Prochlorococcus marinus CUG1416: one gene and its partner. The protein of the gene in region 1 interacts with the protein of each later gene in a pairwise test. Links are inferred from orthologs where the notes say so. Each region holds a gene or a part of one and is shown on either strand. Other genes may lie near its edges. The genes, in order: crtE and purT.

Region 1 (12,576 bases):
GTGCCAGTTTAAATCTTGAAGAAAAACTTGCTATCGCCCATCAATTAGCAAGATTGGGAGTAGATGTTATTGAGGCTGGATTCCCTTTTGCAAGTCCCGGAGATTTTAAAGCTGTTAATAAAATTGCTGGTGCTGTAGGGAAAGAAAATGGTCCCATAATATGTGGTTTAGCTAGAGCTTCAAAGGGCGACATAAAAGCATGTTATGAAGCAGTGAGTCCAGCTCCCATGAAAAGAATACATACTTTTATTGCAACAAGTGATATCCATCTAAAACATAAACTTAAAAAATCCAGAAAAGATGTTCTTCAAATAGTTCCAGAAATGGTTAATTATGCAAAATCATTGGTAGATGATATTGAGTTTTCTTGTGAAGATGCCTCAAGGAGTGATCCTGATTTTTTATATGAAGTAATTCAACTAGCAATCTCTGCAGGAGCGACAACCATAAATATCCCAGATACTGTTGGATTTACAACCCCTACTGAATTTGGTAAATTAATTGCCGATATAAATAAAAATGTTCCAAATATTGATGAGGCAGTAATATCTGTTCATGGTCATAATGATTTAGGTTTAGCAGTTGCCAATTTTCTAGAGGCAGTAAAAAATGGAGCAAGACAATTAGAATGTACGATTAATGGAATTGGAGAAAGAGCAGGAAATGCCTCTCTAGAAGAATTAGTAATGGCATTGCATGTAAGGAAAAGCTTTTTTAATAGTTTTTTCAAAAGAAATCCAGATTCACCAACGCCTCTTACAGCTATAAGAACAAAAGAGATAACAAAAACCTCTAGGCTCGTTTCCAACCTAACTGGAATGACAGTTCAACCTAATAAAGCAATTGTGGGAGCTAACGCTTTTGCACATGAATCAGGAATTCATCAGGATGGAGTCTTAAAAAATAGACTAACTTACGAAATTATCGATGCAAAAACTGTAGGTTTGAGTGACAACAAAATATCCTTGGGAAAACTTAGTGGAAGAAGTGCAGTAAGAGCAAGATTAGAAGAGATGGGATATGACTTAAATAGGGAGGATTTGAATGACGCTTTTGCTCGTTTTAAGGATTTAGCTGATAGGAAAAGAGAAATTACTGATAGAGACTTAGAAGCAATTGTTAGTGAACAAGTACAGCTTCCAGAAGCTAAATTTCAATTAAGTCTTGTACAAGTAAGTTGCGGTAACGCATCTAAACCTACAGCCACCATCACTCTTCTAAACACTGAAGATAATACTGAGGATACTGCTGTATCAATAGGGACTGGACCTGTTGATGCTGTATGCAAGGCTTTAAATAAATTAGCTAAAGTTCCTAATGAATTAATTGAATTTTCTGTAAAGTCGGTAACAGAAGGTATTGATGCGTTGGGCGAAGTAACAATAAGAATAAGAAGGGATAATAAGATATATTCTGGTCATTCTGCGGACACGGATGTTGTTGTTGCAGCTGCAACTGCTTACGTTAATGCTATAAATAGGCTTGTATTTTCTGAGAAAAAAAATTCAATTCACCCACAGTTTGATAATTTAGAAAATTCCGAAAAAACATTTATATCTAATCCTGCAAATTAAAATATTTCTTAGGATTATTAAGTAGCTTTAAAAACAGTCTCGTCATACTGTAGATTAATCAAATAGTTAAAGCAGTAAATAATGAGGGAAAGGGTAATTGGATATTGGACTTTAGCCTGGTTAGGATTGATTTCCAACATAATTGCTCTACCATTCATAACTTTAATCATTATATACGTACCTCCACTGAGAGCTGCCAACATTACGTTAGCCAGTAGCCTTGGCTGGCCTGCAGCGATAGTTGGGATAGTTGCATCTTCTGCTCTATTAGCAGAGAGAAAATGGGGTGTTACATTGACACTAGTATCACTATCAATGGTGATTGCTGGAACGGCACCATATTCTATTGTTAGATTAATAAGGCTAAAAGAAGGTATTTTTGGAATTGGTAGTTTTACCTTTTTAATTACTTTGCTTAGCATCATGGCCCTCTTATATTGGTGTAACCCAAAACATAGAAGAACTATTAGGCTATAGAATAAAAATTAACTAAGAAAAAGTATTATTCTTGCTAGTTGGATACTGAATTCTTCTATGTCTAATTCTTCTCCACACATTCAAGAATGCCCTTTTTATTAAAAAAATTTCTCCTTTCGATAAATTACTATCGTCTAATTGCCCATCTTTCTGACGCGAGTAGATAATATTAGATATTGTTTCCAAAGCTTCTTTATCCGATGCATTAATATTCATAGCTCTTAGTGCTGCTTCACATCCATCTGCAAGCATTAAAATAGCTGTTTCTTTTGACTGAGGAATAGGGCCTTTGTATCTAAAATAATATTCATCAATGTTGAGATTTTTTTCTTTAGCTTTTTGAAAAAAATATCCCATTTTTAAGGTACCTTGATGTTCAGGGATAAAATTAGTTATCAGTTTAGGTAGTCTATTTTTTCTTGCAAATTTCAATCCTTCATCAACGTGTGCCTGTAATACTTCTGCACTTTTAATCGGATCATCTAATTCGTCATGCGGATTTTTTGAACCATCCTGATTTTCGATAAACCAATTAGGTGCATGTAATTTACCAACATCATGATATAAAGCGCCAGTTTTAATTAGATCAATATCACCACCAATCATTCTTGTTGCTTCCTCTGCTAAACCACATATAAGTAAGGTATGTTCAAAAGTACCAGGAGCTTCAAGAGACAATCTTCTAATTAGAGGTTTCTCCTTATCAGCCAATTCGAGTAATCTTGCTTTAGTTAATAATCCGAATATTGATTCAAAAATAGGAATAAATAAAATAGTAAAAAGCATTACTATTGCCAATAATAAGGAATCAGAAAATAAATTTCCTTTTGCTAAAACAAAATCTTGCTTATTAATAAGAGATATTTCATCTTTACCAATCAATATCCATTGACTCAAGAACGATCCTATGGGGACAAAAATTGATAGCTGAAGTAACTGAGCTCTACTTCTTATTCTTCCTCCAAGTAGAGATACTACTGAAGCGCAAACTAATAAAATAAAAAATATATTATTATTTATAGCAAATGCTGGGTCTGGCCAACTAAAGCTTGCTATTGATACCCAAGCTAATGCTGTTATGCTTCCCATTCCTTGAGATATTATTAATGCAGGTGGAATTATAATAGCTAATGGACTTACGGTTGAAGCAAAGGCTAATTTCGTGGCTTGTACTGCTAAAAGAAGAGTAATGATCAAGAAGATCTGTCTTGAAGAAATTGTGGGATTCTCTTTTTTTGAAACTAATATCAAAATTCCTGAACTAAAAAGTATTTCAGTAAAGGTCAAAAGCCAAGAAAAAATATCTGCGGAATTTAAAGGCGAGATAAGAAGTAGTTTATAAGAAGAAATTATTGAAATTAAAATGCATACTAAAAAAATTATGAGATTATCTATTCTTGTAATTTTAATTGGTTGTTTTACAGGAAATTGACTTCGCCTCCAAAGATAAAACAGTTTCTTTAATGTAGTTGTGATGTTTTGCACAGAATATAAATAAATCTATTTGAATAATTTAAAATTATAGGCATGCTAGGTGTAAAAAGGAGATGTTTTTCTAAATGTCATTAAAATTAGACGGTAAAAAATTATCTCTTGAAATTGAAGAAAGATTATTTGATTATATCTCTAGTAATAAAAAAATTGCAAAAAGAGCTCCAGGTTTAGCTGTAATAAGAATAGGTGAAGACCCTGCTAGTGGTGTTTACGTTAATAACAAGGAAAAAGCATGTTCAAGGATTGGAATAAAGAGCTTTATCTTTCATCTAAAAGATAGTGTAGAGCAAAAAGAAGTTGAACAATTGATAATCAAACTTAATTCTGATAAGGATATTGATGGAATGTTGCTACAACTTCCCATCCCAAAGAAGTTTGATGAGCAAAAACTGATCAGTCATATTAATCCAGGCAAAGATGTAGATGGATTAAATGAGATGAACATCGGCAAATTAGTGAAAAATGAGCCTGCGATGAGATCATGCACACCAGCAGGAATTATTAACTTATTAAGATCCCAAAATATTACAATTGAAGGTAAGAAAATTGTTGTTATCGGAAGAAGTTTGCTTGTTGGAAAACCCCTATCGCTTATGTTGTTGAATCTAAATGGCACGGTAACAATGACTCATTCAAAAACATTAAATTTGAATAAAGTCTGTAGAGAAGCCGATATTCTAATTGCGGCCGCAGGAAAACCCAATCTTGTAGATTCGAGTTTTGTGAAAGAAGGAGCAGTAATTATTGATGTTGGAATACATAGATTAAAAAGTTCCGATAAAAATCAAACCAGATTATGTGGAGATGTATTATTAGAAGATGTCATTTCTAAAGTATTTGCTTATACACCTGTACCAGGAGGTGTTGGACCAATGACAGTAACAATGTTACTTGTAAATACTATTTTTAGCTGGCAAAAACAATTTGGTTTATCATCAACTCTTAATGACCTTTTGCCATAAACTCCAAGATGAAAATTTTCTTTACTAAAGGTATAAAATGACTGAAGTTGTAAGTAGTATTTCTGATTTTGAAAAATATCTTAAAAACACAAAAAAGGTTGTAGAAGAAGCACTTGATTTTTCCTTGGGCCCTGAGAATCCAGAAATTTTAAGAGAATCAATGAGATATTCCCTTTTAGCTGGAGGGAAAAGAATACGTCCAATTTTATGTTTAGCATCTTGCTCACTCGCTGGAGGAGAACCCTCTCTTGCTGTTCCTACTGCAGTAGCAATAGAAATGATACATACAATGTCCTTGATTCATGATGATCTGCCCGCGATGGATAATGATGACCTGAGGAGAGGTAGGCCGACAAATCATAAAGTATATGGAGATGCAATAGCTATTCTTGCAGGCGATGCTTTATTAACCAGGGCCTTTGAAATGGTCTCTTTAAGAAGCCCTGGAGTAGATCCAAATAGATTATTAAATGTAATTGGCGAATTATCCCTAGTAGCTGGTGCACCAGGCCTAGTCGGGGGGCAAGTTGTTGATTTGGAATGCGAAGGCAAAGAAGTCGACCTTAAAACTCTCGAATATATTCATCTTCATAAGACTGGGGCATTATTAAAGGCTTGCGTAAGAACAGGCGCGATGATAGCAGGCGCTAACGAAAAACTATTACAAGCTCTAACAACATATGCAGAGGGAATTGGTTTAGCCTTCCAAATAATAGATGATATTCTTGATTTAACTTCAAGCAGTGAAAAGCTTGGTAAAACTGCAGGCAAAGATCTTTTAGCTGACAAAACTACTTACCCTAAATTACTTGGAATGGAGGAGTCAAAGAAAAGAGCATTTGACTTAGTTGAAAAAGCAAAAAAAGCAATTGAACCTTGGGGTGCAGATGCAAATTATTTAATATCGTTAGCCGACTTTATTACAAATAGAGACAGATAATTAGTTTTAATTTTATGTCTGATTTCTTTTCCTTTTTTAATAATTCAGTTCTTTTCTGGAGCTTATTATCCTGTTTACTAGCTCAATTTTTTAAAATTTTATTCAATTTCTTTTCAACTGGAGAGATAAGGTTTGGGATTATGTTCGAAACGGGTGGTATGCCTTCTAGTCATTCCGCCTTAATAACTGGTGCTGCATCTGGGATAGGTTATGAATTGGGATTTGATAGCTCAATATTCGCATTATCAGTTGCTGTAGCACTAATAGTTATGTATGACGCCAGTGGTGTTAGAAAATCAGCTGGGATTCAAGCTGCAGAAATCAATAAACTATCAAAAAAACTAGACCCTAAATCTGAATTACTCTTAAAAGAAACCCTGGGCCATACAAAAATTGAGGTCATGGTGGGGAGTTTTTTAGGACCATTAATTACTTTGCCTGGAATGTTTTTTTTAGGTTCTCCTCTCAAAATATTTAATTTGATAATAAATTAGGAATCCTTTGAAAAACTAAGTTGGGTTGCATCTATAAAGTTTTTTGCGACTTCCGGAGAACTTGGTAAATGTAAGTGAATCCAACTTGCATGTAATTTTTCATCAAAATAACCTTCATTTTTGTATTCAGTTTTCCAAGATTTAATTTTCCATGGAGAAGAAAGTTTCTTATGATGCTCAGCTTTTCCTAAATCAAGTTCAGATAAATTATTCTCAATTTCCCAATAATGAAATTCATGTCCTCTAATTAATTGATTTTGTTTAATGATCGGAGTATCTTTTAAACCCTCAATGTATCTATAACCTACTGAAAGTTTACTTTTTTTTGATCTAAAAGGCAGGATGCCACTCATTTTATGATAATTACCATTTTCATCTTTTATAAAGTCTCCTAAAATCATCATCCCTCCGCACTCTGCATATATAAATCTATTTTTGCGGAATTTCCTTAACGAATTTAAGCTTTTTTTAGAATTACTTATATGATCAGCATATTTTTCAGGAAAACCTCCCGGAATAATTAAAGAAGAAGCCTCATTAGGGATTTCTTCATCATCATAAATACTCCATGAAATCAATGGTATGCCTATTTCACTCAAAAACTCCTTGGTTTCGGGGTATTGAAAATGAAAGATTTTATCTTCTGCAATGGCGATGGGTTTACTTTTGTCTATTATAAAATCTTCAAAACTGACAGAATTAAATATTTTCTTTTGAGGAGATTTTAGGAATTTAATAAGAGAAAACACATTAAGATTTCTTGCGGCAAAATTTGCAAAATATTCAACATCAATTTCTTTATCATTATCCAATGGAGATATCAAACCTAAATTAGCTTTGTTTAAAGTTATTTTTGAATCAGATGGTAAAAAACCAAGAATTTCGAAATCTTCATTTTTAAAAACTTCTTTGATTAATTTTTTATGTCTATCTGAATTAACGTTGTTAAATATAATTCCTGCTATTGATAACTTACTATCGAAGTCTCTAAAACCTCGAACAGTCGCCAAAAGAGAAGCTACTTGACCTCTAGCATTAACAATAAAAATTACTGGAGCATTGAGAAGTTTAGAGATATTTGCTGTACTGGAATAGGTTGTTGCCCCTAATCCATCAAATAGACCCATTGCTCCTTCAATTAATGAGAATTCATATTTCAAAGAATGTTTAAAGAAGCTTGATTGAACCCATTCCTCACCACTTAAAAAAATATCTAAATTCCTACAAATCGGTTGGCCAATTGAACTAAGTTGTTGTTGATCAAGATAATCTGGGCCAACCTTGAAAGTTTGTATCTTTATACCTTTTGAGAACGCCCAACAAGATATCAAAAGCGATAATGTAGTTTTACCACTATCACTTGAAGGAGAAGATATTACACAAGGCATTTATTAGTTATTAAAACCATTAAATATTTGAAGGGCTATTTTAATAGAATTTTCGAAAAGAGGACTTGTATTACCTCTACTACTTCCCAATAATTTACTAACATCATACTCTGATGTAGAAAAAGAATTTGGAACAACTTGTTCTATTAATTCCATATTAGCCATTCCCCCTGCTTCAAGTCTCATACATTCCACTGATTCACAGCCAAGTATTACACAAGTGTTATTTTTTTGAACCTCACTAATTTTTGAAATCAACCTCAATCCAATAACTTGTCCTAAATGAATACTTGGATTTCCTAAAGATAAGGGATTAATTGATGCAGAAATTATTTCGCCATTGATTCTTTCAAACTCTATTTTTGTTGATTCTTTATCCCTTTCAACTCTTAAAAAAGACCAACCAAGTTTATCGCAAAGCCATGAAATCAAAAACAAAGATTGAATCATATGATCTCCTGCGATATCAATGTCAATATCAGTAATATGATCTAAAATCGGCCTCCTCGAAGGCGGATCAAATATCATTGCCAATGATTCCCTCCAATTTTTCAACCTAACCCAATTCAAATCATTAATAGCTTTATTTGAATTATTTAATTGATCTAAAACTTTTAAACATCTGTTAGGCGATCCAAGAGCAGTATCAATGATTAACCTTAGACCATAATTAGTAAAATATTCGAAGATTTCAGGAGATTCATCCAAGCTTCCATTCCACCACAACCATAAAGGTAATTCATCAATAGATAATTCATCAATTATTTTTAATCCTTTATTGGATATTGAGGCTGAGTCCCCCCTAATAACAACTAAGTCCCCACATATAGGTTGCAAAGCTGGAGTGTCACTTAATGGACAATAAGCTGATACAAAAGTTTTGATATCTGAATTTTTATTTAACGTTGGCGCTAGAGTTATTAATCTTCTTGGGTTCAATGTACTTATTGATGATTCAAAAAATTGTCCTCTAAAGTCTTCAAAGTCTTTATTAGATAAATTTTCCTTCAACAAATTCAATAGCTCTTCACTATTAAGGGAAGTAGTGATAGGAAGTCCTTGATCTAATATAAATTTTTTAGCAACTTCAATTATCTCTGGACTTAAATTTCCAGTAATTGGTCCATTTACTAATCCTTTTTGAACCAAACATTGTTCTAGCCAAGCAGGCTGCCAGACTATTAATGTAAAAGTATTAGCCCCAGTATTATCTTTATTTTCTGAAATCCATAATTTATTAAGGTAATTAGAAATCTCCTGATAAGGTAGCTCTAATGGGGTTTGGAGTGTTAGTTGAGGTTTCATTTTTAAGGTCTCCTCCAGAAGATATTATCTTTTGAAAGTAATTGATCAGACTCAGGAGGTCCCCATGTCATAGATTCATAATTATAAATAGGTAACTTCCAAGGAGAATTATCCATCAATTCTATTAATGGCGTATAAAGTTTCCAAGCTGCCTCTACTTCATCACTTCGAGTAAATAAGGTTGGGTCAGAAAGCATTGCATCAGCTAATAATCTTACATAGCCTTCATCTGAGGGTTCTCCAAATGATGCATCATAAGAAAATTCCATCTCAACAGGTCTTGATTTCATTCCAGAACCTGGGGATTTTACCTCAAATTTGAAAGTAGCACCTTCATTTGGCTGAATTCTAAGGATAAGTTGATTTGGGGCAGGATTTATTATTGTTGATTCAAATAAATGAACAGGAACGTCTTTAAAAGTCAAGACTATTTCTCCAAGTCTTTTAGGTAGTCTTTTCCCTGTTCTCAAATAAAAAGGGACCCCTTGCCAACGCCAGTTATCAACAAACACTTTTGTCGCAATATAAGTTTCTGTTGTGCTATTACAATTAACACCCTCTTCCTGCCTATATCCTTTAAGTCGATTTGAGATATTTCCTCCATCTCCATATTGACCTCTTATGCAACAATTCCAAGGTTCATTTTCGTCAGCAAGTTTTGAAGCTTGAAGAACCTTAGCTTTTTCATTTCTTATTGCTTCTGGTTCAAACTTTCCAGGAGGTTCCATAGCAGTAACAGCAAGCATCTGAGTCATATGATTTTGAAGCATATCTCTTAAGGCACCAGAGCTTTCGTAATAACCAGCTCTATCTTCAACACCCACTGTTTCAGATGAAGTAATTTGAACACTTGATATATAATTTCTGTTCCAAATTGGTTCAAAAATAGTGTTAGCAAACCTCATAACAAGAATATTTTGAACTGTCTCTTTACCTAAATAATGATCAATCCTATAAATCTGACTTTCTTCTGCACAACTTTGAACGATCTTATTCAATTTTTTTGCACTTGAATAATCTCTTCCAAAAGGTTTTTCAATCACTAAACGACTTTTCTTAGGGTCATCTAAAAGGCCAGCTGCTTTAAGAGCTTTACATCCACTTGCATAGAAATTCGGAGATACTGATAAATAAAATGTTCTATTCCCATGAGTAGCTTGTGTTTTATCAATTTCATTTAATCTTTTAGAAAGCCTTACGACATGATCAATTTGTTGTAAGTCAACTGGTTCGTAGAAAAGATAATTAGAAAATTGTTCCCACTCCCTTTCTTTACCAGATATTTGATTGGATAGCTTTACTTTCATCTTTTCTCTAAACTCATTATCAGTCCAAGGTCTTCTTGCACAACCAACTATTCCAAATTCACTAGGAATTCTTCTTTGCAAATAGAGTTCAAATAAGGCTGGTATTAATTTTCTATGAGTAAGGTCTCCACTAGCACCAAAGATTACTAAGCATTGTGGAGATATGACTCTTTCCTGTCGTAAACCTAATCTAAGAGGATTACTTAAAGTTGAAGGCATATTTTTAATATTCTTATTTTTAAAATCCTCTTTTTTTCGAAGATTAGCTACATATTGTGTCTAAACCAAAAAGTATCTCGAGGGATAAACTTAAACTTAAATATAAAGCGTTAGTAAGTTTCTACGTGCCATCTTCCTGCTTTTTTTAGTTGAGGTCTTAATTCTGACCAATTCAAGCCTTTTTCTTCTGCCGCCTTAGTCATAGCTTCATCTATTCCAGGCTCCATACCCTTTAAGCCACAAAGATATATGTGTGTCTTCTCATCTTCAATCATATTGAAAAGCTCGTTTGCTGATTCTAAAACTCTGTCTTGAATATACATCCTTCCACCTTTTGTATTTTGTTGCTCACGACTAATAGCTTTTGTATATTTAAAATTATCTGGATAATCAGAAAGATATCTTTGTAGATCTTCCTCATATAACAAATTAGCTGATTTTGGGGCACCCATAAATAACCAAGCTTTACCCTTAAAATTCCATTTATTTTTTTCTTTTTCAGTTGCTTCGAACATTCTTCTTAAATAAGCTCTCATAGGCGCTATACCTGTTCCAGTAGCAAGCATAACGATGTTCGCGTCCTCTTCGTCTGGGAGAAGCATTTCCTTACCTACAGGGCCTGTGATTTTTACTTTATCCCCAGGCTTAATATCGCATAAGTAAGTAGAACAAACACCATTGATAGTTTCACCATCTTTTTCGTACTGAAGCTGTCTAACACAAAGAGAAACTGTATTTCCGTTAAAATCATCTCCATGTCTTGTACTAGCAATTGAGTAAAGTCTCAATTTATGAGGCTTTCCATTAGCATCCTCTCCGGCAGGCATAATACCAATACTCTGTCCTTCAACATAATTTAAGAATGGATCACTATCTTTGAGGTCGAAAGTTATGTGATTTACTCTACCAATAGCTCCATCTTTAAGAAGACTGTAGTTTTCGATTACGGTACCTTCAAAAGGAGTCTTAGGTCTATAGATATTTACGGGTACATCAGCATGTTTCTTCTTAACTAATGTATTAGCTGCTGACTTAGCAACTGGAGCAGGCTTAGAGGCTGATTGTTGTTCAACAGGATTTATCTGAGATTTTTTTGGCTCTATTTCTTGTGGGGAATTTGAGGCTCTTTTACTAAACGATTTTTGAATAAAAGAAAAAACTCCTATTAATACTGGTATATGAGCTAAGCCACCTGCGATAACTGTTGATTGTGAATACATTTTTTAGTTTTCTTTATATAAAAGATTATCAATTTGTAGTTTAATTTGTAGTGATTTTATAAAAATGGTTACGTTTTGAGATCGGAATAAATAAATAAAATTATTTTTATTTTTCAATATTTGATGTTTTTATCTGTATAGTTACACAGAAATAATTTTTTATCTCATTAAAAAATTTATTTATGATTAATCCTCAAGAATCAGTAGATCATTCAAAAAATAATGATTACAGGACAATTGAGCAAACGATGGAAAAACTTTCTAACGGGACAAGAAGACTTGCAGCACAACTAACTACTTCTGCAAGTTTAGATTCTTTGTGGAATGTTTTAACAGATTATGATCGACTAAATCTCTACATACCAAATCTATTGTCAAGCAAAAAAATATATCAAAAGAACAATAATGTACATCTAAAACAAGTTGGGGCTCAAGATTTCCTTGGCATGAAATTTTCAGCTGAAGTAACTATCGATTTAATTGAAGATAAAGAGCTTGGCCTTTTAAAATTCAATTTAATTAAAGGAGATTTCAGAAAATTTGAAGGTCGTTGGAAAATCCAAAATATTAAAGATACTTCAAATAATTCATTAATTTACGATCTTACTGTTCAAGGTTGTCAGTGGATGCCTATAGGAATGATAGAGAAAAGACTTAAAAAAGACCTTTCAGAAAATTTGATAGCCGTCGATAAACAAGCAAAGTCATCAATAAACATCAAAAATTAGTTTAAAACTTTAAACAATAGCCCCAAGGGGATTCGAACCCCTGTCGCCTCCGTGAAAGGGAGGTGTCCTAGGCCTCTAGACGATGGGGCCAGGTAATTAGCATAACAGCTTATTAAAAATTAAGAGTAAGGCTAGCCTTTCGTCAAGTATTGTTGCTCTTTGTTTTGTCCTTGCCACACAGGAACCGTGAAATGGAAGCACGAACCGACACCAACTTCAGATACGACCCATATTCTTCCTCCATGGACTTGTACTATTCTCCTGCATACAGATAGTCCAATCCCAAATCCTGAAGTTCCTTCAGAAGTCTGTGGGAGCCTAACTCTATCCAAGAAAATTCTTTTTTGTTCGCTCAAAGGAATCCCGACACCTTTGTCACAAATTGTTATTTCTACCCATTGATTTGTCTTATGGATCATTGTAATTTTTATTGACCCAGAGTCTTTAGAAAATTTAATAGCATTTTCA
Region 2 (8,127 bases), on another replicon or contig:
ACCCAAAAAAAGTAAAGTTAAAGAAGAAATAATAGATGCAGAGATAAAATCAATTAAACCCAAAAAAAGTAAAGTTAAAGAAGAAATAATAGATGCAGAGATAAAATCAATTAAACCCAAAAAAAGTGAAGTTATAGATGACATAAAAGACTTAGAAGTTAATTAGGATTATAAATAAGAAGTTAAATTAATTAATATTAGCTAACTTTTCAATTCAAAATTTAGGTATTTTGGACAAAAATTATTAGTAATTTTTAGTTTAAATATTAAGGTGTTTTATTTTATAAATTTTAGGTTAATTACAAATAGATATTTATTAATCTAAAGCTACTTCTATCGCCGCTACTAAGTTTTCATCCATTGGTTTAACCCCTGGTTTGAATCTTGCAATTACTTTACTATCTTTACCTATTAGAAACTTTTCGAAATTCCATTCAACGTCACCCTCAGGTTCTACTTTGTTAAGCGTTGTGTATGGTTCTGTGGTGTTACCTTTCGCATGAACTTTTTCATATATTTCAAACTTGACTCCATATTTAATGGTGCAAAAATCTTTTATTTCTGAAAGGGAGTCGGGTTCTTGTTTCCCGAAATCATTACAGGGGAAGGCAAGTATTCTTAGCCCTTTATTTGAATATAAATCATGTAGCTTTTGAAGTTCCTCATACTGAGCAGTATTACCACAATAACTAGCTACATTAACCACTAAAATTACTTCCCCTGAGTATTCACCAAGTTTTATAGATGATCCATCTGCTGAAATAACAATAGTATTTTGTACGTTAACTTGCATGTCTTAAGAAATTCACCCTTTGAAGATAACAATCTAAACCGTTTTTTGTGCCTAAAAATTCAATGGCTTTGGATTATTTCTTTTGTATGTTTTAATTTTTCATTGATTTAACCATTTATAATTAGTATTATTTATCATTTTAACTTGGACCCTTTAGACCCACTTACTGAAATCATCAACTCCGGTCAGGGTTTTTTACCTGCGATTGCTTTAGAAAGAATTATTTGGGCAATGATTGGAGTCTTTTTTTTAACAGCAATTTCGACATCAATAACTAATAGCATTAGAATTCAAAATTGGTTTGGGATAAAATCTTTATTTAGTTATTCTAAAGATAAAAAAATTAGAGATGATTCATCTAGCAAGCTTTCTGATAATGATAAATAATTTATAAATATGAAAGATTCGATGTTTTCTAAAAAAAGAATTTTAATACTTGGTAGTGGCGAGCTTGGTAAGGAACTAGTAATAGAATCCAAAAGATTAGGATTAGAAGTTATTGCAATTGATCGATATGAAAATGCACCTGCAATGCAAGTTGCTGATTATTCAAGTGTAATTGATATGGGGGATAAAAATATTTTAAAAAATGTTATAAAGGAATTTAATCCTGACTTTGTTGTCCCGGAAATAGAGGCACTTTCGATTGAAGCCTTAAAAGAATTAGAGGAGGAAGGTTTCAATATTGTCCCAAATGCCAGAACTGTTGAAATAACAATGAATAGAGATAAAATAAGAGACTTGGCTTCTAGAGATTTAAAAATAAAAACTGCAAAATTTGACTATATTTATAATTTTGATGATCTAGGGGGGAAAACAGATAAAATTGGGTTCCCACTTTTACTTAAACCTTTAATGAGCTCTTCAGGTAAGGGACAAACTTTGGTTGAATCAAAAAATGATTTAAATCATGCTTGGAGTCAGGCACAAGCAAATTCTAGAGGTAAAGTTAAAGGTGTAATTATTGAAGAATTTATTAATTTTGATTTTGAGTTTACTCTTCTAACTGTAAGAAAAGAGAGCGGTGAAAATATTTTTTGCTTACCAATTGGACATCTTCAATCTAATGGAGATTATCAATGCAGTTGGCAACCTTTGGACATTAATGAGTCCTTAATATGTGAAGCCAAGAAAATGACAAATAAAATTTTAAATAACTTAAATGGAGCTGGATTATACGGTGTAGAGTTTTTTGTAAAAGGTAATGAGGTTATATTTTCAGAGTTATCCCCCAGACCTCATGATACCGGTATGGTTACATTAGTTAGCCAAAACATTAATGAATTTGAATTACATTTAAGGGCTTTTTTAAATTTACCAATCCCTTATATAAGCCTAATAGAACCTTCTGCAACAAGAGTTATACTCGCAGATAAAGATTATATTAATCCTATTTATGAAGGTCTTAATAAAGCATTAGAAGTTGAAAAGACTAAAGTTCTTATATTTGGTAAGCCAGTTTCTAGAAAAGGTAGAAGAATGGGAGTTGTTCTCGCATCAAATAAAGACATTAATTTAGCCAGAGAAAATGCTGATAAAGCTCGTCGTAGAATAAAAGTTAGATCAAATTAAAAAAAATATTAAATAAATATAACGAAAAAAATACTTATTTCCTTTGTTTTTGTTCTGCCTTTCTGTGATTAATATTTGTGTATGTTCTCTTGTTCAAAATGATAGAAAATTATAAAGGTTGGGATATAACTTTGAATTGGGATAAAAAAAATGACCTCCTAGAGGGAAGTAGTAAAAGTTTGTTTTTTAATCAAAAAGAAAAATGGATGGGAGTGCACTTAAATGGTGAAAAAATATATGGTTCCTCACTCAAAGAAATTAGGCATATTATTGATTATCCTGTTTTGCATAAAAAGCAGGTTAAAGGTTTTTTTTAATTATCCTGATCATTATCATTATATTCAATTAGTTCCTTAGCAATTTTATTTAAATCTCCCTTAATTGAGATCCAGGTAAAAGAAACTATAAAAATCAAAGCAGTTATTGCAATAGTGATTTTTTCAATTGGAGACAATCCAAGTGCAATAGCAAACATTTGAAACTAAATACTAATATTTTATTATATTGAATTTTTTAAAATAGTTTAAATCAAATTTTTTTTTGCAATGATATTTAATTATTCAGGAAAACAAGAATTAATTTACTTATTTTTTTGTTTCTGATTTCAAATTTATTCACTAAAATTAAATTATGGAAAAAAAAAAGTGTCCCCAATGTAAAAATTTAATTTTAATAACTTCTCCAACATGCTTACATTGTGGAAGGCCTAATAAATTTATAACTAAGGAATACGTCAATAAAAAGTGGAATAAAGATTATAACGAAAATATATTTAATGATATTTTTATTAATAAATATCTTGTATTTATTTTAATACTTATAATTACAATCTCTATTATAATATTTAATTAAATATAATCAAATAATCACTTTAATATCGCATCTAATACTTCCATAGTATTTGTTGATAGTTTATTTTTTTTGATCTTTTTTATGGTTTCAATCATGTTACTTTTATAAGGCTCTGAATAATAGTTGTATCTACTAAATACTTTCACAAAACGAGAAATAACGATTGGATTTAATTTATCGAATTCAATTATCTTTTTCGCAATATATTTATAACCAGAGCCATCTATTGCATGAAAAGTACTATTTCTTGTTACGAATGTGTTTAATATGGCTCTTAATGTATTTGGTGATTTTGAATCAAAAAACTTGTTTTCAAATAATTTTTCAAGACTACTTGCTTTTTCATCATTTTCTATAGATGCAATAAATGAGAACCAACTATCCAATACTACACTATTATTTTTCCATTTATTTAAGAATATATTTGAGATAATTTGTCGCTCAGGACAATTAATCCTACTAAAAGAATTCAATGCAGCTTTTGCTAGTGTCATCGAATTACTATTGACGTAATTAATTATTTTGCTTTTAATTTCCTTGTCATTACTATGTAATAATAGTTTCCAAATAATTTCGATTAGTTTTCTTTCATGTTTTCCTTCTGGCCATGCTTTATATAGATTTTTATCTATTTCTTGGAGCTTAAATAATAATTCTTTTTTTAATTTCGTACCGAATAAATAATTTAATTCGTCAATAGTTTTGTATATTTTTAAAGGGTCTATATTTTCCATCTCTGATTCAATTTCGGCAAAGGTAGGAATACTTAGTAATTCTGATAAAAGAGATAAATTAATATCTCTATTTTTTATAAATGATATTAAGGCGCTTATTAATTTGTTTTCAATTTGATAATCTGGTTTTTTATCTAATCTGCATGAAATGATAGTTTTATAAAATCCTTTTACAGTATTAGATAGAGTAAAGTAATCAGTTTCATATTTTAGGATTAAAAAATTTTCATCAAGAGTAATATCTGATTCCCACTCAACTGGTGATGAAAATTCACGAAAATAAGTGACTAAGGGGATTTCGAAATGGGATTCTATATTATTAATAATAAATTCTTGTATTTTTGCTTTTAGGATGACTGTTTTTTTAATTGTCTTTTTTTCACCAAGAAATATAGCTAAATTTATAGGAATTATTAAAGGTAAATCATTATATGGGTTCTTTTTTATTGGATTACTTTGAGAGGCTTGAATTGTAAGTTTTTTGTTTTTTTTATCCCAGATTCTCTTGAATTTAACTTTTGGGGTTCCATTTTGCTTGTACCAGACTTTAAATTCTTTAGGATCTATTTCCTTATTGTTTTCTAGTATTTTATCGATAAATTGGTCTATTGTTGCTGCTTTACCATCATAAGTTGATATGTAATTACTAAATCCTTTATAGAAATCTTTATCTTTTACAAGGTTGCTGAGCATTCTAATTATTTCTGAACCTTTTTCATATATTGTGGTCGTATAGAAATTGTCTATTTCTTTATATTTTTCTGGGATTACAGGATGTGATGTTGGACCAGAGTCTTCCCTAAATTGATTCTTCCTAAGAAATTTTGAATCTTCAAGTCTCTTTATTTCATAATCATGAAAGTCTGCAGTGAATTGTTGATCTCTAAATACTGTTAAACCCTCTTTTAGAGATAATTGAAACCAATCCCTACATGTAACTCTATTCCCAGTCCAATTATGGAAGTATTCATGAGCTATAACCCCTTCTATTCTTTCTAATTCTTCATCAGTTGTTGTTTCAGAATCAGCCAGTATTAGTTTTGAATTGAAAATATTGAGACTTTTATTTTCCATGGCACCCATATTAAAGTGCCTTACTGCAACTATATTGAATAATGATAAATCGTATTCAAGGTTATATTTCTCCTCGTCCCATTTCATTGATTTCTTTAAGGAACTTATTGCATGTTTAACATATTTTTCATCGCCATCCTCAACATAAATATTTATTTTAACTTTCTTATTCGATTTTGTTATGAAATAATCTTTTACACAATTAAGTTTCCCTGCCACCAATGCAAATAGATATGAGGGTTTCGGATATGGGTCTTCCCAAATTATTTCATGTCGATTATTTGTAAGGTTTTTTTCTTTTACGACGTTACCATTTGAGAGTAAGACAGGATAATCATTCTTGTCTGCCTCAATCCTAACTGTGTATTTGCTTAAAATGTCGGGTCTATCAGAGTGGTAACTTATCCTTCTAAATCCCTCTGCCTCGCATTGCGTAGTTATAATCCCATTGCTCTCATACATTCCTAAAAGGGATGAATTTTCCTTTGGTTTAATTATTCCTTCTATTCTTAATGAAAAATTATCTTTATTTATATTTTTAATTTCTAAGTTATTTTTTTGCTGTATATAATATTCCTCCTCTAAAAGAGGAGAGTCATCTAGGTATATTTTTTTAATTAATATATCTGTACCATCAAGAATAAGATTTTTGGTATTCTTATTCTTTTTTTTCAATCTAAGTTTCGTTTTAACATTAACTTCATTTTTCTTGATTACGAAGTCCAAAAAAATTTCAGGTATTTCATAATCAAATACTTTATAATCTTCAAGTTTTACATAGCTTGAAATTTTTTTTTCATTTTTAGTATTGTTCATCTTTAATATAGATTTAAGAAATTGAATGCTCCTGGATAATTATCTTTAAATTATAAGTTTGACTTATTATCTTCTGATTTACAAAAATGTGTTTTTATCTCTCCAGAAGGAAGTAGTTCATTTAAGGATGGATTTTTCATATTAGGAAGACCATCTTTATTTAATTGGTATCGCCAGTCCCATTTTCTGTCTGTAAATGAAATGTAATCTTTTCTTAGGGAGTATGGAAGCATAAGATTTTTTTTATTCCAATTAATATTAATAAACGCGCCTGGCTTTAACTCAGATATCTTTTTTATTATTGAAAAGTCACCATTAATATTATTTCTCATAACTAGATCAAGTTTTGCATTGTCACAAAAATAACTAGTATTTAGAACTAATAAAAGTATTGAGGTAAAGAATAAAGAATGAATTTTTATAGGCTCCTTTTATAATGAATACACTTCGATTCAAAATGAGAAAATTGGAACATTTTCAGATAAATTTAAATCATAATGGATTGCATACTCTTTAAATCTATAAGATTACAATTTAATTCTTTTTTATATTCCTGAACTGAAATAAAGTTATTTAAGAAACCTGAGTATTTTGCATCTCCTCCAACGGTACTTGAAAGTATAAATTTTGGGTTGAATTTGTGTATTAATTTAGGGATTACATCAGCACCTTTTACAAAAGAGCCTACTAGTGGCAATTCTAAATTTTTTGTAGGAGTTATTACAGCATCAAGATTTTGTTTTTCTAAATTTTCATCAAGATATCCATGGGGTTCTATATAAAAACTATTATTGAAATCATCTCTTATGATATATCCGTTTTCTCTCTGTGGAACTGGAGCTCCAGCAGTAGCTTCAAAACTTATATTACACAAATGAGTTTTTTGAGCTGGCTTAAGAATATTAATTGAGGTAAAACCTATTTTTTCTAATATTTCATTAGCACTTTTAGGGCATATTATGGGAATATCTTTTTTAAACGTTTCTAAAGTTTGTATATGACAGTGGTCAGGTAATCCTTGAGTTAATAAAATGATATCTACTTGCTCTTTTATTGAAATTTCTTTTTCTAATGATCCTTTGAAAAACCATTCTCCTGGAGGAAATACTAAATCACCTTTGAGCCACGGATCAATAATTATATTATTTTCTTTTAATTTTATAAACCAACCATTTGATCCAAGGTAGGTAGCTTCAAAAGTCATTAACTAATTGATATTTTATTAGACTATAAAATAATTTTGACTTTATCGAGAAGGTACTAACTTAGATTAGTTTGCTTCATTTAAAATTTGAAATGACTTTCTTTTCAGATTAAATATTAAAACTTGATTTTCTTTATAACTAATTTTAAAATCATCTTTTTCTAGCATTTTTATGGGTATTAGGGCTGATCCTCCTGTTCCTGAAAATATGATTGGCATGGTGTTATTTTTCGTGCCATTCATTTTTTGTAAATCTATTGCTTGAGAAACTATTTTTCTAGCCTTATCAAATCCGTAATCTTCTATTAATTTAGACCATAAAAAGTTAACTGATTCATATTTTGAAAACTCAATTTGTATTGTTTTCATTAAAAAAATGTAAATATTAAGGATTTACTAGTAACGATTTAAACTTAATTACTATTTTTAAACCTATCCATAACTAGTTGCAACATATCAACTACATCTCCATCAGTTAAATCTAAATCCTTCTTTAAATCATTGCAGGTTAAATTCATTTCGAGTGCTGCCTCAGCCATATGATTAACTTTCTGGTTATCGCCACCTAATGAAATAAATGGATTGAAGTTTTCTATCATCAAATATTTTGTGTTACCACTTATTTCTAGCTAATAAATTATGAATTATCATTTATTGATACAGAAGCTTATAAATATGTTATTTATTTTTTATAAATTATTTATTTTTTAAACTAGAGATGTTGATACACCTTTTGCTATGAGTGCAAATCTTCTCGCCCTAACAAGTAACGGAAATAGTACGTTTGTTCGTTTAGTTGATTTGAATACTCTGGAAAGTAAGAAAAGTAAACTACTGGAAGGGTTTTTTATCTGTTTGCAAATAGTATTTATTGCTTCTGCTCCATGAAAGATATCTTCATCTTTCAGGAGAATAGCACCTTTATCTATGTCAAAACCTTTTTCTAATAGAGATTTGATTAGGGTTGAATTCTTACGACCATCAAGAATTTTAATATTATTTATCTTGCTTTTGATTTCCAAGAGCTCTGCAAAATGATTGCAAAATGGACATTCTCCATCATAAATAAAGGTATAGTTAGA

The links.
Region 2: the proteins of crtE (region 1) and purT interact in binary tests that used the Escherichia coli proteins (3 or more experiments, as listed by UniProt). The link is inferred for Prochlorococcus marinus CUG1416 from one-to-one orthologs.

The regions. Positions count from the first base shown.
Region 1 is NZ_JAAORM010000004.1:48,472-61,047, forward strand. The notes cover bases 3,672-6,495. They hold crtE (geranylgeranyl diphosphate synthase CrtE), read left to right. Parts: upstream 3,672-4,544; coding sequence 4,545-5,447; downstream 5,448-6,495. Other genes in these bases: folD (bifunctional methylenetetrahydrofolate dehydrogenase/methenyltetrahydrofolate cyclohydrolase FolD), read left to right, coding at 3,672-4,507; HA146_RS05675 (divergent PAP2 family protein), read left to right, coding at 5,462-5,941; HA146_RS05680 (cobyrinate a,c-diamide synthase), read right to left, coding at 5,938-6,495. Outside these bases: HA146_RS05650 (2-isopropylmalate synthase), read left to right, coding at 1-1,574; HA146_RS05655 (hypothetical protein), read left to right, coding at 1,656-2,051; HA146_RS05660 (HDIG domain-containing metalloprotein), read right to left, coding at 2,064-3,536; more of folD, read left to right, coding at 3,611-3,671; more of HA146_RS05680, read right to left, coding at 6,496-7,329; HA146_RS05685 (glucose-6-phosphate dehydrogenase assembly protein OpcA), read right to left, coding at 7,333-8,634; zwf (glucose-6-phosphate dehydrogenase), read right to left, coding at 8,637-10,160; HA146_RS05695 (FAD-binding oxidoreductase), read right to left, coding at 10,271-11,380; HA146_RS05700 (SRPBCC family protein), read left to right, coding at 11,563-12,108; HA146_RS05710 (histidine kinase), read right to left, coding at 12,240-12,576.
Region 2 is NZ_JAAORM010000003.1:27,371-35,497, reverse strand. What follows is about bases 441-3,277. They hold purT (formate-dependent phosphoribosylglycinamide formyltransferase), read left to right. Parts: upstream 441-1,189; coding sequence 1,190-2,365; downstream 2,366-3,277. Other genes in these bases: pepN (aminopeptidase N), read right to left, coding at 3,232-3,277; HA146_RS05285 (photosystem II reaction centre N prot), read right to left, coding at 2,679-2,840; HA146_RS05290 (hypothetical protein), read left to right, coding at 2,464-2,682; HA146_RS05300 (lectin subunit alpha), read left to right, coding at 938-1,180; HA146_RS05305 (glutathione peroxidase), read right to left, coding at 441-793. Also shown: more of HA146_RS05305, read right to left, coding at 317-440; more of pepN, read right to left, coding at 3,278-5,841; HA146_RS05275 (hypothetical protein), read right to left, coding at 5,892-6,173; HA146_RS05270 (MBL fold metallo-hydrolase), read right to left, coding at 6,329-7,045; HA146_RS05265 (hypothetical protein), read right to left, coding at 7,112-7,414; HA146_RS05260 (hypothetical protein), read right to left, coding at 7,459-7,644; HA146_RS05255 (DCC1-like thiol-disulfide oxidoreductase family protein), read right to left, coding at 7,753-8,127. UniProt on the Escherichia coli protein: Involved in the de novo purine biosynthesis. Catalyzes the transfer of formate to 5-phospho-ribosyl-glycinamide (GAR), producing 5-phospho-ribosyl-N-formylglycinamide (FGAR). Formate is provided by PurU via hydrolysis of 10-formyl-tetrahydrofolate.